3 regions of the Kitasatospora sp. NPDC098652 genome follow, and region 3 is predicted to be linked to each of the others. Evidence: riboswitches for the same ligand, from Rfam matches in the RefSeq annotation. Region 3 holds a riboswitch; each other region holds the start of a gene.
The links. A riboswitch is a leader RNA that binds a small molecule or an ion and turns the genes downstream of it on or off. The one in region 3 is predicted to bind cobalamin.
Positions count from the first base shown of each region.

Region 1: another riboswitch for cobalamin. It lies ahead of ACIQWA_RS12315 (ribonucleoside-diphosphate reductase subunit alpha); the one in region 3 lies ahead of ACIQWA_RS39415 (prenyltransferase/squalene oxidase repeat-containing protein).
Region 2: another riboswitch for cobalamin. It lies ahead of metE (5-methyltetrahydropteroyltriglutamate--homocysteine S-methyltransferase); the one in region 3 lies ahead of ACIQWA_RS39415 (prenyltransferase/squalene oxidase repeat-containing protein).

Region 1 covers NZ_JBIWAQ010000004.1:353,317-356,781, forward strand. Annotated here, with positions in the region: gene ACIQWA_RS12305 (glycosyl hydrolase) at 1-419, opposite strand, end outside; gene ACIQWA_RS12310 (hypothetical protein) at 559-1,491, opposite strand; cobalamin riboswitch at 1,940-2,072, shown strand; gene ACIQWA_RS12315 (ribonucleoside-diphosphate reductase subunit alpha) at 2,265-3,465, shown strand, end outside.
Region 2 covers NZ_JBIWAQ010000001.1:120,211-123,675, reverse strand. Annotated here, with positions in the region: gene ACIQWA_RS00490 (threonine/serine exporter ThrE family protein) at 1-896, opposite strand, end outside; cobalamin riboswitch at 1,131-1,300, shown strand; gene metE (5-methyltetrahydropteroyltriglutamate--homocysteine S-methyltransferase) at 1,478-3,465, shown strand, end outside.
Region 3 covers NZ_JBIWAQ010000040.1:29,820-33,284, forward strand. Annotated here, with positions in the region: gene ACIQWA_RS39405 (peptidase) at 1-511, shown strand, start outside; gene ACIQWA_RS39410 (flagellar hook-length control protein FliK) at 546-1,025, shown strand; cobalamin riboswitch at 1,198-1,326, shown strand; gene ACIQWA_RS39415 (prenyltransferase/squalene oxidase repeat-containing protein) at 1,433-3,010, shown strand; gene ACIQWA_RS39420 (hypothetical protein) at 3,007-3,465, shown strand, end outside.

The DNA.
Region 1 (3,465 bases), on a different contig from region 3:
TCCATGAAGCCGGGCAGCCGGCCGGTGATGTCGGCGGCCTTCTTGTAGTAGTAACCGACCTGCTTGGTGCCCCGATAGTCGCCGTACTCGGGGTTGTTGCGCTCGTTGTGCGCCTCGACGTGCTGGCCGATCACCGTGCCGCCGCTGTGCCCGGTGCGGGCCTGGGCCTCCAGGTCCGCGAGGAACTGCTGGACGGCGCGGGCGTTCGGCGAGGCCTGCGGATCCCGGGCCAGCAGGTCCCGGCCCACGTCCGGCGGCAGGGTCCGGCCGGGGGCGCCGACCGACACCGGCACCCGAATGGGCAGTCCGACCTCGGTCCGGTCGTCGCGGTCCAGCAGCACGAGACTGCCGGCGGCGACCACGACGCCGGCTGCGGCCAGGACGGCCGGCTTACCGCGCAGGGCTCTGGGCAGGGCCACGACCGCTCCTCCGGTTTCTCGCCGGCGCCGACCCCCACGGACGCAACCGGAACACGCGTACGAATGACTCCGACGAGAGCCTGCCACACTCCCCCGGTCCCGGCGCACAGGTCCGCCGGGACCGGGGTGTCACAGCGGGTCAGCCGGTCGCGGCGGCCGTCGGCGTGCCCTGCGAACCCGGCGTGGCCGAGCCCGCCGCCTTGGCCCGCTGGAGCAGCTGGGCCTTCACGTGCTCGGCGAACCCGGAGGCCGCCGCGGTCGCGGTGGCATCAGGGGCGTTGCCGCCCTTCGCCGAGCCCTCGACGGTGAAGTAGGCGTACCGGCCCAGGCTGCTGTGCGTGCCGGTGCAGCCGGGGTTGGCACAGAACGCCGGGGCGCCCGGCGCGGGCAGGCCCTTGAGCTGCCCGGTGTAGTTCTTGATCGCCGTCTCGGCCTGGATCTTGTGGTCGAAGACCGCGACGCCGACGGTCACCGCGCTGTCGCCGGAGACGTACGTCGCCCGGAGCACCTTCTGGCAGCCCTGGTCCCCGAGGACCTTGCCGAGCCCGCCGGTGGTGGAGTTGCCGTCCCAGCAGGGCTGGTCCAGCGAGACCACGGTCCGGTTCCAGGACACGCCGTTGACCGTCACCTGCAGCGCGGAGAACAGTGCCCCCGCATCCTGCGGCGCCGGGTCGGTGGCGGCCTCCCAGATCGGCTTCGACGGGTCGTCCGGCTGCCCGCCCGGGGTCGCGCCGCCGTTCGACGGGCCGGGGGTCGGCTTGACCGAGGCGGGCGCGGTCGCGACCGCACCGCCGCCGGGCTTGGCCGGGTCGTCCTTCTTCCCGAACAGCAGCACTCCGCCCGCGACCAGACCGCCCACCAGGACGACGGCCACCGCGCTGCCGATGATCTTCACCCGGCGCTTGCGCCTGCTCTCGGCCTCGTTGCGGTCCGCCAGCGCCGCCCAGTCCGGCTCGACGCGCTGCGGCGGGACCGGCTGCTGAGGCGCGACCGGCTGCTGCGGAGGACCCGACTGCTGCGGAGGCTGCTGCCACTGCGGCTGCGGAGCCGGCGGCTGAACCGGCTGGGGCACCGGCGGGACGGGCTGGGAGAACGGCTGCGCGGCCGGCGCCACCGGTCCGTACGAGGCCGGCGGCGGGCCGAAACCACCGCCCGGCGGCGGCACCGGACCCGGCCCCACCGGCTGCTGATTCTGTGCGCCCCCCGACCCGGCGGGAGGCGTCCCCTGCGGCCCGTGCCCAGGTACACCAGTTCCGTCGCTCATGCGCCCAGATCGTAGGGCATCACCCTCACCGTCCCTCGGCCCGGTGACCGTTCCGTATCGAAACCCGGACGCCCGGCGCGCCGGCCCCGGGTGTCCGACGCCCGGATCCGAGGCGTCCGGCGGGCGGCCGCGACACGTCCGGAGCGTGCTTCCGGGCCTCGGACGACCACGAACCGCCACCGGCCCGGGCACAACCCGTCATCGCGACAACACACCACGCCGCACTACATGTGGTGTCGCATCGAGGAGACACCACTACATGTATGCTCGCTTCTGCTGTCGATGCAGGGGAACCCGGTGGGAATCCGGGACTGCCCCGCAGCGGTGTGCGGGCGGCTCCAGCAGCCGTACCGCGAGTCCGAGTACCTGCCGAACAGCGTGCGCCACGGCCCTCCCGCAGAGGCCGCGCCGGCACCCAGCACCACCCCTCCGGGCCTCGCGGGCGGGCCGGGGAGACACCTCGCGCGGCGCTCCTGCGTCCGCGCCGTGCTCCCCTGCCCAGATCGGCCCGGGTGACCCCGATCACCGCCGCACGATCGCCGCCAGGAGAGAGCGCCTTGACCACCGCTGCCTCAGTCACCCTGCCCGCCCAGGGCTCCGGTACCGCCTTCACCGACCCGACGGTCTCCGACCCCGGCGGTGCTCTCCTGCGGCTGCTCACCGACCGCAGCGCCGACCTCACCGAGGTCGACCCCGGCCATGTCGCCGCCGCCGCGCTGCGCGGCCGCCACGCCGGCTCGGACTTCGCCGAGCTGCGCGGGCTGGCCGTGGACGCCGCCGCGTCGATGATCGCCGAGGACCCCCAGTACTCGAAGCTGGCCGCCCGCCTGCTCGCCCTGGAGATCGTCGACGAGGCGAACAGCCAGGGCTCGACCTCCTTCTCCGCCTCGATCGCCGTCGGCCACGCCGAGGGCCTGATCGGCGACACCACCGCGGCCTTCGTCGCCAAGCACGCCGACGCCCTGAACGCGCTCATCGACACCAAGGGCGACGACCGCTTCGAGTACTTCGGCCTGCGCACCGTCCAGTCCCGCTACCTGCTGCGCCACCCGATCACCCGCAAGGTGATCGAGACCCCGCAGCACTTCCTGCTCCGCGTCGCCTGCGGCCTGGCGGTCGGCGACTCCGAGCAGTCGGTGCGCGAGGTGTCCGAGCTGTACGGCCTGATGAGCCGTCTGGAGTACCTCACCTCCTCGCCGACGCTCTTCAACTCCGGCACCCGGCACCCGCAGATGTCCAGCTGCTACCTGCTGGACTCGCCGCTGGACAACCTGGACTCGATCTACAACCGCTACGCGCAGATCGCCCGCCTCTCCAAGCACGCCGGCGGCATCGGCCTGTCCTACTCGCGCATCCGCTCGCGCGGCAGCCTGATCCGCGGCACCAACGGCAAGTCCAACGGCATCGTCCCGTTCCTGCGCACCCTCGACTCCTCGGTCGCCGCCGTCAACCAGGGCGGCCGCCGCAAGGGCGCGGCCTGCGTGTACCTGGAGACCTGGCACGCCGACATCGAGGAGTTCCTGGAGCTCCGCGACAACACCGGTGAGGAGGCGCGCCGCACCCACAACCTCAACCTGGCCCACTGGATCCCGGACGAGTTCATGCGCCGCGTGAACGCCAACGCCGACTGGTCGCTGTTCTCCCCCGCCGACGTCCCCGAGCTGGTCGACCTGTGGGGCGCCGAGTTCGACGAGGCCTACCGCAAGGCCGAGCTGGCCGGCAAGGCCGTCCGCACCATCCCGGCGCAGACCCTCTACGCCCGCATGATGCGCACCCTCGCGC
Region 2 (3,465 bases), on a different contig from region 3:
ACCATCGGCCAGCCGGGCAGCAGCGCGTACAGTCCGCCGGTGATCACCACCGAGCCGCGCAGCTGCAGCTGGTTGAAGGACATCAGGATGCCGACCACCGCGGCCGGGGTCGCGGCCGCCGCGATCCGGTAGAACTCCGGCAGGTCGTGCCGTTCGACCCGGTCGGCCAGCACGCCGCCCACCACCGTGGTGACCACGGCGCTCACGAACACCAGCCAGGCCCGGGCGTCGGCCCGGCCGCCGACCAGCAGGGTGGCGGCGCCGGCCAGCAGGCCGGAGGAGAGGACCAGGACCCAGGCCGGGTAGTGGCGGCAGTGCCGGCGCACGGCGCGCAGCCGCCGGTGGGCGTCGTCCACGGCGAGACCGCCCGCGGTGATCTCGGTGACCAGCCGGAACAGCGCGGCCAGCCCGGAGTAGTCCCCGGTGGGGCGGCGGACGAAGCGTTCGGCCGTCACCGGCGGGTCGCCGTGGCCGGGCCGGTAGGAGATCGCGACCCGGGTGAAGGCGACCTGGGGGTCGCAGGGGCGGACCCGGTAGGTGCGCGCCACGGCGAGCATCGCCGCCTCGACGTCCTCGGCGCCCTCGCCACAGATCAGCATCAACTCGCCCACCAGCAGCGCCAGTCCGAGCACGGCGGCGACCGCGGCGGGCCCCGGCTCGGCCGCACCCTCGTCCTCCTCCTCGCCGTGCCCGGCCGCCGGGTGGGCGGAGTTCGGGGAACGCAGCAGCGGCAGCATCTGCTCCGGCCAGCGGACCGCGCCACCCACCGCCCGGGGCGGTCTTCCGGAGCCGGGATCGGCCTCCTCGGCCGCGCCCGGTCCGCCCTGCGACGGCACCCGCGAACCGTCCGGCCCGGCCGTCCCGGCCCGCGCACCGCTCTCCTCGTGTTCCCGCATCGTCGCTCCCTGGACCACCCCCCAACTCGGCTGCTCTCGGCACTCCTTCGACTACCCATCGTCACCACTTCGTGAACGTCGCACCCGGAGTGCGGAATGATCCGCGCGCCCCGCTCGGCGGCCGGCGCCGTCTCATCATGCGGACGATTGCGCGGTTCTCCGGCCGGAAACCGGCGGGCCGGACGTAGGGTGACAGGTGCAGCTGGTTCGCCCCGTCCGCCAGGCGGGGCGTCGTAAGAGGGAACCCGGTGACGCCTTTCAACAGGCCAGTCCGGGACTGCCCCGCAGCGGTGAGTGGGAACGACCGCCGTCATACGCACTGGGCCCGGGTCGGGTCTGGGAAGCGACGGCCAGTAGGTGCCGGTCCTCGACGAGGACGGGCGGGCCCGCGAGTCCGAAGACCTGCCACTGCCCGGGCGCGACCGTTCGCGCCCGGCCATCCGGTGACCTCGAGGGCGGGTCGGCGACCACACCAGGCGGAGCCGTACCCGTGTGCGGGCGGTCGCCCGGTCTGTCGTCCCTTCGCGTCCTCGCCCCCGTCGCCGGGCACTTGAGGAATCAGACTCGCGAAGGAGAGTCCCTTGACCACGAAGTCCGCAGCCGCGGCGACCCTCGCCACCGCCCACGGCTACCCCCGGCAGGGCCGGGGCCGGGAGTTGAAGAAGGCGATCGAGGGCTACTGGAAGGGCGCCGTCACCGCCGAGGCACTGCTGGCCACCGCCGCCGACCTGCGCCGGGGGAACTGGCAGCAGCTCGCCGACTCCGGCATCGAGGAGGTCCCGACCGGCGACTTCTCGCTCTACGACCACGTGCTGGACACCACCGTGGCGGTCGGCGCGATCCCGCCGCGGCACCGGGAGGCGGTCGACGCCGACCCGCTGGACGGCTACTTCGCCATGGCGCGCGGCAACCAGGACGTCGCTCCGCTGGAGATGACCAAATGGTTCGACACCAACTACCACTACCTCGTCCCGGAGTTGGGACCGGACACCGCCTTCGCCGCGAACCCGGCCAAGGCCGTGGCCGAGTTCGAGGAGGCCCTCGCGCTCGGCCATGACGCCCGTCCGGTGCTGGTCGGGCCGGTCACTTACCTGCTGCTCGCCAAGCCGGCGCCCGGGGTGGCCCCCGACTTCCAGCCGATCACCCTGCTGGACCGGCTGCTGCCCGTCTACGAGGAGCTGCTCACGGCACTCCGGGCCGCGGGCGCGCAGTGGGTGCAGTTGGACGAGCCCGCGCTCGTCCAGGACCGGACCCCGGCCGAGCTGAACGCGGCCGCCCGGGCCTACCGTGAGCTGGGCGCGCGGACCGACCGGCCGAAGCTGCTGGTGGCGAGCTACTTCGACCGCCTCGGCGACGCCCTGGCGGTGCTGGCCAAGGCCCCGGTGGAGGGCCTGGCGCTGGACTTCACCGGGCCGGCCGCCGCCAACCTGGAGGACCTCGCCGCCGTCGGCGGGCTGCCCGGCAAGCGCCTGGTCGCCGGGGTGATCGACGGGCGCAACATCTGGATCAACGACCTGGGCGCTTCGCTGGCCACCCTGGCCACCCTGCTCGGGCTCGCCGACCGGGTCGACGTCGCGCCGTCCTGCTCGCTGCTGCACGTGCCGATCGACGCCACCCTCGAACGCGACATCGACCCGCAGATCGCCCGCTGGCTGGCCTTCGCCAAGCAGAAGGCCACCGAGGCCGCCCTGCTGGCCCGCGCCCTGCGCGAGGGCACCGGCGCGATCACCGCCGAACTCGCCGCCAACCGCGCCGACCTGGCCTCCCGCGCCACCTCGCCGATCACCCGGGACCCGGCCGTCCGCGCCCGCACCGCGGCCGTCACCCCGGGCGACGCCCGGCGCGCCCAGCCCTACCCCGTACGGGCCGAGGCCCAGCGGGCCCGGCTCGCACTGCCGCTGCTGCCGACCACCACCATCGGCTCCTTCCCGCAGACCACCGAACTGCGCGTCGCCCGCGCCGACCTGACCGCCGGGCGGATCGACGCCGCCGCGTACCGGGAGCGGATGGCGGCGGAGGTCCGCGAGGTCATCGCCTACCAGGAGAAGGCCGGGCTGGACGTCCTGGTGCACGGCGAGCCCGAGCGCAACGACATGGTCCAGTACTTCGCCGAGCAGCTCACCGGCTACCTGGCCACCCGGCACGGCTGGGTGCAGTCCTACGGCACCCGCTACGTCCGGCCGCCGGTGCTGGCCGGGGACATCTCCCGCCCGCACCCGATGACGGTCGACTGGTTCCGCTACGCCCAGGACCTGACCGACCGTCCGGTCAAGGGCATGCTGACCGGCCCGGTCACCATGCTCGCCTGGTCCTTCGTCCGCGACGACCAGCCGCTCGCCGAGACCGCCCGGCAGGTCGCCCTCGCCCTGCGCGACGAGGTCACCGACCTGGAGGCGGCCGGCGCCGCCGTCGTCCAGGTCGACGAACCGGCCCTGCGCGAGACCCTGCCGCTGCGCGCCGCCGGCCGCCCGGCCTACCTGGACTGGGCCACCGAGGCCTTCCGGCTGGCCACCTCGGGCGTGCGCGCCGACACCCAGGTGCACACCCACATGTGCTACGCCGAGTTCGG
Region 3 (3,465 bases):
CGCGGCCGTCGACTTCCTGGCGAACAGCCAGTGCGCGGACGGCGGTTACCCGGTCTCCTTCGGCCAGCCCACCTGCACCAGCGACCCCGACGCCACCGCGCTCGCCGCCCAGGCCCTCGCCGCCACCGGCCGTACCGCCAAGGCGGACGCCGGCCTCACCTGGCTCGCCGCCCACCAGAACGCCGACGGCGGCTTCGCGGCCGCCGGGGCGACCACCTCCAACGCCAACACCACGGGCCTGGCCACCGAGGCACTGCTCGCCGGTGGGCGCCTCGGCGCGGGCCTCAAGGGCTGGAGCCGGCTGGTGAAGTTCCAGCAGGGCTGCTCCGCCGACCCGGCGGTGCGCGGCGCGGTCGCCTACGACGCGTCGGGCTTCAACGCGGGCAACGGTGCCCGGGCCACCGCGCAGGCCGTCCTCGGCCTGGCGGGCGCCCCGCTGGCCGCCCTCTCCGCCGCCGGGGCCCGCCCCGACGCCCCCACCCTGGCCTGCCCGACCCCGGCCGCCCGCTGACACGTCCAGGCCTGATCCCACGAGGAGAGTTCCGATGACCGAAACCCTCACCCCGGCCCGCCCCGTCCGCCGGATGCTCGGGTCGATCGCCGCCGCGGCGGCCCTCACCGCCGGCCTGCTCGGCGTCTCCGCCGTCCAGGCCCCGCAGGCCCGAGCGGCGGCCTGCAGCGGAACCACCGGCGTCACCGTCGTGGTCGACTTCACCGCCGTCGGCGGCGGCATCGAGACCGGCTGCGCCCCCGGCGACCCCGCCAACGGGCTCGCCGCGCTCACCGGCGCCGGGTTCTCGTACGCCTTCCACCCGCGCTTCCCGGGCTTCGTCTGCAAGATCAACGCGCTGCCCGCCACCTGCACCAACCCGACCGGCAGCGCCTACTGGTCGTACTGGCACGCCCAGCACGGCGGGCCCTGGTCGTACAGCAACCTGGGCGCGGGCAGCTACGACCCGGCTCCCGGCGACGTCGAGGGCTGGTCCTTCGGTGCCGGCGCCCAGCCGGGCATCACGGCGCCCTGACACGTCAGCGAACCGGCGCCCCGTCCTCCGTGCGGAAGGGCCGGGCGCCGGTGCTCAGGGTCGGCCACCCTGCCCGGAGTTCCGGGTGTCCGCCCGCCCGTGCACCACCGCGAGGACCGGCCGACGAGGTGGTGTGAGCTACCTGACGATCCGTTGACTCCCTGTTGACCGGCGTGGTCTGATGAACCGGTTTTAGCCCTCGGCGTTCAGGGGAAGCCGGTCCGACTCCGGCGCTGACCCGCAACCGTAGGCCCACCTCGGTGGGTGAGCCGGAATGCCTGGACCGGGGGCCTGTACACACAGCACTTGCGTCGTCGCGGACTACGACGCAGCTCTTGACGGCCCGTGTCCCAAGGCGGCCGTCGGCTGCGCCATGGTCTCCTGCGTCGACCGACGAGGGAGTCGTCGTGAGGGTCAGCAGCAGTCGCACACGTCACACAAGCCGGGACCTCGCCTCCCTGGTGGTCGCCGGAACCGTCGCGGCCGCCGCCTGCGGAACGGTCCTGCTCGGACACCCCGGCACCGCCGCCGCCGACCCCATCCCGTCACCGACCCGGCCGCAGGCCGCCGCCGGCACCCGTCCCGACGGCGCCACCACGGCACCGGCACCGGCCCCGGCCGCCGGGCGCACCCCGGACCTGGGCAAGGGCAGCGCCTACCTGACCGGTCCGGCCCAGCTGATCGACGGTCACTACTACGAGGCCTTCCCGACCTTCGCCGACTTCGGCCTCACCATCGACGGGGCCTACGCCCTCGCGGCGACCGGTACCGATGACGCCGCGCTGCGCAGGATCGTCGACTTCCTGGACCAGCAGGGCAAGGACCCCAACGAGCGGACCGTCAACGACTGGACCGCCGTCGGCACCGAGTACGCGGACGGCGGCTCGATCGGCAAGGAGGCGCTGCTCGCCGAGATCGTCGGCCGCGACCCGCGGGCCTTCGGCGGCCACGACCTGATCGCCGCCCTGGACCAGGCCCTCTGTGCCAAGGCCGACCAGAACACCGGCTGCGCGGCACCCGGCAACTACACCTACGCGGCCTCGGTGTTCTCCCAGTCGCTGGGCGTCATCGCCCAGCTCCGGGCCGGGGACGCCACCAACGCCGCGCCCGCGATCGCCTATCTCAGGGGCCTCCAGCACCCGGACGGCTCCTGGCCGAGCCTGATCCCCGCCACCGGCGACTCCAACGTGGACAGCACCGCGATGGCCGTCATGGCCCTCGCCCTCGTCCCCGGCGACGAGGCGGCCCAGGCCGTCGACAAGGGGCTCACCTGGCTCGCCGCCCAGCAGCTGCCCGACGGCGGATTCCCCGGCGCAGCCGGCGACTCCACCAACTCGGCCGCCCTCGCCGTCCAGGGCATGACGCTGCGCAAGGCCGGCTACGGCGGGCAGATCGCGAAGGCGCTCGACTTCCTCGCCGGCCAGCAGAACGGCGACGGCGGGTTCAACGTCGCGTCCGCCGGGCAGCGGGGCTCGAACGTCCGCGCGTCCACCCAGGTGGTGGGCGGTGCCACCGGGATCTCCTTCGGCACGCTGTCCAGGAACCTCGAGGGCACGCCGACTCCGACGCCGACTCCGACGCCCACTCCGACCGGCACGCCGACGGGGACTCCGACCGGGACGCCCACCGGGACCCCCACCGGGACCCCCACTGGCACGCCCACTGGCACACCGACTGGCACGCCGAGCCCGACGGGTTCGCCCAGCTCCACCGGATCCGCTTCGCCCACCGCCGCTCCCGCCACCAGCGGCGGCCCGACCAACTCGCCGACTACCTGGCCGGCCGACGGCGTCGATGCGCCGGCCGGAGGCGGCGGTGCCCCCGCCGAGGGCGTGGCGGCGCGGACCGGGTCCGGCAGCCTGGCCAGCACGGGCACCCCGGCCCTGGCCCTGACGGCGGGAGCCGGTCTGCTGACCGCCCTCGGCGCCGCGGCCGTCATCCTCGCCCGTCGCCGCAACGCGGCCGCTCCGGGGCGTCACCGGTGAGCCGGGGACTCCGTGAGCGGCTCGCCCGGCTGCTCGGGGCGGCGGCGCTGACCTTCGCGCTCGCCTTCGGCGGCGTCGCCGTGGGCGCGGCCCCGGCTGCTGCGACGCCGCTGCCGATGGATCAGTGCACCACGACCTCCGGGGTCGTACTCGCGGTGGACTTCGGGAAGTGGGGCGGCCCGCTGCTGCGCTCCTGCGGCACCACCCCGACCACTGGCTACGCCCTGCTCAGCCAGGGCGGCTGGAAGACCACCGGCACCGGGCACGACGGTCCCGCGTTCATCTGCCGGATCGGCTACAGCGGTTTCCAGGGCGGCAAGCAGTACCCGACGCCGGACCAGGAGAAGTGCGTCCAGACACCCCCGACCACCGCCTACTGGTCGTACTGGCACGCCGATCCGGGCCAGAACACGTGGTCGTTCAGCCAGCTCGGCGCGATGCTGTACCAGCCGAAG